2 regions of the Ensifer sp. Root423 genome follow, and region 1 is predicted to be linked to the other one. Evidence: predicted binding sites of a transcription regulator. Region 1 holds the regulator's gene; the other holds the start of a gene.
What was found. The regulator PhoB, encoded in region 1, activates phosphate uptake and scavenging genes when phosphate is short. The targets are predictions, from matches to a motif close to TGTCATNNANCTGTCAT.
Positions count from the first base shown of each region.

Region 2: ASD01_RS27455 (DUF47 domain-containing protein) is a predicted target of PhoB. The motif match lies at 1,437-1,453, and genes of this name have one in related genera.

Region 1 is NZ_LMEG01000012.1:204,504-207,709, reverse strand. Features, by position in the region: gene ASD01_RS13630 (aspartate aminotransferase family protein) at 1-498, opposite strand, end outside; gene ASD01_RS13625 (GcrA family cell cycle regulator) at 920-1,441, shown strand; gene phoB (phosphate regulon transcriptional regulator PhoB) at 1,511-2,194, opposite strand; gene phoU (phosphate signaling complex protein PhoU) at 2,397-3,110, opposite strand; gene pstB (phosphate ABC transporter ATP-binding protein PstB) at 3,161-3,206, opposite strand, start outside.
Region 2 is NZ_LMEG01000044.1:54,241-57,446, forward strand. Features, by position in the region: gene ASD01_RS27445 (molybdopterin-synthase adenylyltransferase MoeB) at 1-121, opposite strand, end outside; gene recF (DNA replication/repair protein RecF) at 149-1,273, opposite strand; gene ASD01_RS27455 (DUF47 domain-containing protein) at 1,477-2,121, shown strand; gene ASD01_RS27460 (inorganic phosphate transporter) at 2,121-3,125, shown strand; gene ASD01_RS27465 (serine hydrolase) at 3,174-3,206, opposite strand, start outside.

The DNA of each region.
Region 1 (3,206 bases):
GATGTCGCCGAACGGAACCTGGTAGAAGCCCGGCGCCTTCGGCCCGAAACCTTCGATGTATTTCTGCTGACCACCGGCGGCGATCGTCGCGATCGTGCGGCCGTGGAAGGCGCCTTCGAAGGTGATGACGTGGAACTTCTCCGGGTGGCCCTTGGAGAAGTGGTAACGCCGTGCCGTCTTGATGGCGCATTCCAGCGCTTCCGCGCCCGAATTGGTGAAGAAGACCTTGTCGGCAAAGGTCACCGCCGTCAGCCGGCGGCCGAGGCTTTCCTGGCCCGCAATTTCATAAAGGTTGGACAGGTGCCAGACCTTGTCGGCCTGCGCCTTCAGCGCTTCGACCAGGTGCGGGTGCGCGTGGCCGAGCGAGTTCACGGCAACGCCGGCACCGAAATCGAGATAACGCGTGCCGTCTTCGGCGATCAGCCAGGCGCCCTCTCCTCGCTCGAAACGCAACGGCGCGCGCATGTAGGTATCATAAAGCGGCGTGGTTGCAGTCATGCGAGGCTCTCCTTCACTCCAGATCGACATCGATCCCGCGCCTCACGCGGGCCGATAAAAATCAAAAATGCCGCCTTTCGGCGGCGCAGGCACTATTCCCATTTCGCGCTGCAATGTCAACAAAACCAAGCCTTGCAGCGCAACATCAAGGGTCGATTCCTGGCAGCAGAAAAATCGTCCGGGAGGGCTTGCAAAAATGCAACGCTGGCCGAGCAAGTTGGGGAAAACTACGAAATCGATTCGGCCTGATTCCCGGGACTCTTGCCACAGAGTCCAGCGGTCAGTACGTTAACATTCAATTACTAGACGCATGCGGCGGACCTAGTCACCAAAAGAGTTATCGCGTTTGCAACCCCGGGGTTTAGCCGGGGTGCGGTGAGGGATTCTGCCATCCCCAACGCTGAGAACGGAGAGTGCAGAAATGAACTGGACTGACGAGCGGGTGGAGAAACTGAAGAAGCTTTGGTCCGAGGGCCTGAGCGCAAGCCAGATCGCGGCACAGCTCGGCGGCGTCAGCCGTAACGCTGTCATCGGCAAGGTTCACCGCCTGAGCCTGCCAGGTCGCGCCAAGGCCGGCGGCAGCACCACGACGGCAGCCCGTCCGAAGCGCCCGACTTCGGCACCGCGCGCACCGAACTACGCTTCGCGCGTTTCGACCCGCCCGGTTGCACGCGCGGCCGGCGCTGTCGTTCTCAAGGAAGAAATCGAAGTCGATCTCGTTGCCGAGCAGGATTTCAGCACCCGCACCGACGTTGTCGTGCCGATGTCGCGCCGCCTCGAGCTGACCCAGCTCACCGAGCGCACCTGCAAGTGGCCGATCGGCGACCCGCTGAAGGAAGAGTTTCACTTCTGCGGCAACGATTCCCCGGAAGCCTCGCCTTACTGCACCTTCCATGCTCGGCTGGCCTACCAGCCGTCGGGGGAGCGCCGCAGGGCTCGCTAAGAAGCTGGACCGCATTGATAAAGGAAGGGGCCGATCGGCCCCTTTTTTTGTTGGCGACTTTCAGACCGCTCAGCTTTCGAGCGAATAGCCGGCGCCGCGAACGGTGCGGATGACGTCGGGCATGTTCGAGAAGTTCAGAGCCTTGCGCAGACGACCGACATGCACGTCGACGGTGCGCTCGTCGACATAGATGTCATGCCCCCAGACGCCATCCAGAAGCTGCGAGCGAGAGAAGACGCGGCCCGGCGAGGACATGAGGAACTCCAGAAGACGGAACTCGGTCGGGCCGAGGCGCACTTCGCGGCTGCGGCGATGAACGCGGTGGGTCTCGCGGTCGAGTTCGATGTCGCCGCAGCGAAGCAGCGTCGAGAGCACCTCGGGCTTTGCCCGGCGCAGCATCGCCTTGACGCGCGCCATCAGCTCCGGCGTCGAGAAGGGCTTGACCACGTAGTCGTCGGCACCCGTCGCCAGACCCCGGACGCGCTCGCTTTCCTCGCCTCGCGCCGTCAGCATGATGATCGGCAGACGTTCGGTCTCCGGACGCTGGCGCAGCCGACGGCAAAGTTCAATGCCGGAAACACCGGGCAGCATCCAGTCGAGGATAAGCAGGTCGGGCAGCCGCTCCTGAAGCCGGATCTCCGCCTCGTCGCCCCGCAGGATCGTATCGACGTCGAAGCCCTCGGCTTCCAGATTGTAACGCAGCAGAACGCTCAGCGCCTCTTCGTCTTCGACTACGGCGATTTTTGGCAACATCAGGTAACGTCTCCTTACCGCGGGCGGCCTTTGGGCTCATCGGCCCGGCCGGCGCTCAGACACTCTAAATCTGGAGCACATCCGCCGTTTTCAAAGGCGGGGCGAAAACCGCATGCTTCAGATACAGGAATTCGGGGCCGCGACCGAAGCCGCGACCGGATCAGATTTCAAAGGGCATGCATGCTTACGGCGCGCTTGGCGCTCAGTCGTTGACCGAGCCCAGCGTCGACGTGGTGTCATCCTTCGGACGCTCGCCTTCCGGCTGAGCACCCGTCGCCATGTAATAGATCGTCTCAGCGATATTGGTCGCGTGGTCGCCGATGCGCTCGATGTTCTTGGCGCAGAACAGAAGATGCGTGCAGGGCGTGATGTTGCGCGGATCTTCCATCATGTAGGTCAAGAGCTCACGGAACAGCGAGGTGTAGATCGCGTCGATCTCTTCGTCACGCTCGCGGATGCTGTTGGCCTTTTCCGGCGAGCGCGAGGCGTAGACGTCGAGCACTTCCTTGAGCTGGACGAGAGCGAGCTCTGCCAGATGCTCGAGGCCACGGGCGAGCTTGCGCGGAATGCCGGAGCCGGCGACCGCGATCACGCGCTTGGCGGTGTTCTTGCCGAGGTCGCCGACGCGTTCCAGATCGGAGGCGATGCGGATCGACCCCATGATCTCACGCAGGTCGGCGGCGACCGGCTGACGCTTGGCGATCGTGACGATCGCCTTCTCACCGATCTGGCGCTCGGCGTCGTCGAGGACGGTGTCGTCCGAGATCACCTTCTGTGCGAGAGCCAGATCGGAGTTGACCAGCGCGCGAACGGACTCGGCGACCATCTGTTCGGCGAGGCCGCCCATCTCCGAGATGCGGCGCGTCAGGTACTTCAGTTCTTCGTCATAGGCGGACATGATATGCATGGACATGATCGTCGATCCTTACGGGCGCTTTGCAGTTACTGTTGCAGCCTTATGCGGCCTCAGCCGAAGCGGCCCATGATGTAATCCTGGGTGCGCTGGTCATCC
Region 2 (3,206 bases), on a different contig from region 1:
CGATCACCAGCACACGGGCCGCCTTCAGCCTTTGTTGCCCGGCACCCCCGATCTCCGGCAGCACGATATGGCGGGCGTAGCGGGTGATCTCCGATTGGTCGAGCTTGTTCTCACCGGTCATGGCAAAATCCTCCTCGGTGACCTCTGCTTATCCCGTAACACTGCCGTGCGAAACCGTCAGAAAGCGGCCGCGTTCGCCCAGCGCCTCGAACATCGCTTGGTCCGTCCCGGTCATGAAGGCCTGGCCGCCAAGGCCGTCGACGAGATCGAACAGAGCGGCGCGCCGGTTGACGTCGAGATGGGCGGCGATCTCGTCGAGCAGCAGGATCGGCGCGTGGCCGGTCATGTCGCCGACGAGGCGCGCATGCGCCAGCACCAGGCCGACGAGCAGCGCCTTCTGCTCTCCGGTCGAGCAGCGTGCTGCCTCCATGTCCTTCTCGCGGTGACGCACGAGCAGGTCGCTCCGGTGCGGCCCGTCGAGCGTGCGCCCCGCCGCGGCGTCGCGCGGACGCCCATCACGCAGCATCGTCAGATATTGTTCTTCCAGATCATAGGCCGGACGATGGCCCTCGTCGTCGAGAAAGCCCGACAACGCCAGGCGCGCCGAGGGAAAGACGCTTTCATCGACAGTGCGCTCGACCAGCGCCGTCAACAGACCGAGCATTTCCTGCCGCGCCAGCGCCATGGAGACGCCGAGACCGGCCATTTCCTTTTCGATCGCCGTCAGCCAGGAAGGGTCCGGGCGGAATTCACCGAGCAGCCGGTTGCGGCTGCGCATCGCCCGGTCGAATTCGCTGGAGCGACGGCCGTGCTCCGGATCGAGCGACAGTACAAGACGATCGAGGAAACGCCGCCGGTCGGCCGAAGGCCCGGTAAAGAGCCCATCCATCGATGGCGTCAGCCAGAGGACGCGCAGGTGATCGGTCAGTTCGTCGACGGTCGCTGCCGGTGTTCCATTCAGCCGCAGCCGCCGGGATTGCCCTTCCGTGACGCCGGCAGTCCCGGTGCCGATCTCGACGGTTCCCTCCATGCCCTCGACTTCCGCAAAGACCGAGAACCCGTCGCCGGCACCGACCCGGGTCACGTCCGCATAGGCTGCGCGCCTGAGGCCGCGGCCGGGCGAAAGGAAAGAGACGGCTTCCATGAGGTTGGTCTTGCCGGCGCCGTTCTCCCCCGTCAGCACCACATGGCGCTGATCGAGCTCAAGCGAGAGGGCCGCATAGTTGCGGAACTCCGTAAGCTTCAGGCGGTTGAGAAAGACCTTGTTTGGCATCGGCAGTCCGGATTCGACGTTGGGCGCAGCTAGGACGAAAGCGCCTGCCAAGGCAAGGCGAAATGGGGCGCGTCGCCATATCGTGCAAGATAGGCCGATATCGACAGGGGAAAGGCGACAAACCCCTTTGATTCGGTGCTTTTCATAAAGGACCTAGTGAAATATGACAGCCGCATGACAATCCACAGATGGATATACGTGTGATGCTGGCCTGGTTCCGCAAACTTCTTCCCCGCGAGGATCGCTTCTTCGACCTCTTCGCAAAACATTCGCGCACCGTCGTCGGTGCTGCCGATGCGCTCGACAAGGTTCTCGCTGGCGGCGACGATCTGGAAAGACACTGCGACCGGATCGTCGCGTTCGAGGATGAGGCGGACCACATCACCGCCGAGGTGCTGCTGGCCGTGCGCCGGTCCTTTATCACGCCCTTCGACCGCGGCGACATCAAGGATCTAATCCAGTCGATGGATGATGCCATCGACATGATGCACAAGACCGTCAAGACGATCCGCCTTTACGAACAGAAGAGCTTCGATCCCGGCATGCGCGAAATGGGCACCACGGTCGTCAAGGCCGCGCACCTGATCGCCGAGGCCATTCCGCTGCTCGATAGGATCGGCGCCAATCACGACCGCCTGATCGCGATCGCCGAAGAGGTCACCCGCATCGAGGGCCGCTCCGACGAACTGCACGAACAGGGCCTCAAGGACCTGTTCCGCCGCCACGGCGCCAGCAACCCGATGGCCTACATCATCGGCAGCGAGATCTATGGCGAGCTCGAAAAGGTCGTCGACCGCTTCGAGGACGTCGCCAATGAAATCAGCGGCATCGTGATCGAGAACGTCTGATGGATGCGACGCTCGCCTTTCCGTTGCTCGTCGGGCTGATCGGCATCGCGCTGTTCTTCGACTTCCTGAACGGTCTGCACGACGCCGCCAACTCGATCGCGACGATCGTCTCGACACGGGTGCTGAGACCGCAGTACGCGGTCATGTGGGCGGCCTTTTTCAACTTCATCGCCTTCCTGTTCTTCGGCCTGCACGTGGCCGAGACGCTGGGCAAGGGCATCATCGATCCCGGCATCGTCACGCCGCTGGTGATCTTCTCGGCGCTGATCGGCGCAATCGTCTGGAACATCGTCACCTGGCTCTTCGGCATCCCGTCGAGTTCGTCGCACGCGCTGATCGGCGGCCTCGTCGGTGCCGGTCTTGCGAGCACCGGTTTCAGTTCGATCGTCTGGACCGGCCTCCTGAAGACCGTCGGCGCGATCTTCATGTCGCCGGCGATCGGCTTTTTCCTGGCGCTCATGCTGGTGCTGATCGTTTCCTGGATCTTCGTGCGCCAGACGCCCTTTGCCGTCGACCGCACCTTCCGCGTCATGCAGTTCGTCTCGGCCTCGCTCTATTCGCTCGGCCATGGCGGCAACGACGCGCAGAAGACCATGGGCATCATCGCGGTGCTGCTCTACTCGCAAGGCTATCTCGGCTCGGAGTTCTATGTGCCGTTCTGGGTGGTGATCACCTGCCAGGCGGCGATCGCGCTCGGCACGCTGTTCGGCGGTTGGCGCATCGTCCACACCATGGGCTCGAAGATTACCAGGCTCAATCCGATGCAGGGCTTCTGCGCCGAGACCGGCGGAGCGATCACGCTTTTTGCCGCCACCTGGCTCGGCATCCCGGTCTCGACGACGCACACCATCACCGGAGCGATCATCGGCGTTGGTGCTGCGCGTCGCGTTTCGGCCGTGCGCTGGGGGCTTGCCGGCAATATCGTCATTGCCTGGTTCATCACCATGCCCGCCGCAGCGGCGATTTCGGCGCTCGCCTACTTCACCATCGATCTGCTGTTCTGATCGATCTGGAAATCGTCTCCCGCCTGCTTACGAGGCGGGAGGCGCCCGTCATTTCGAGACCCGAGGCGCAGGGCTGCTCTG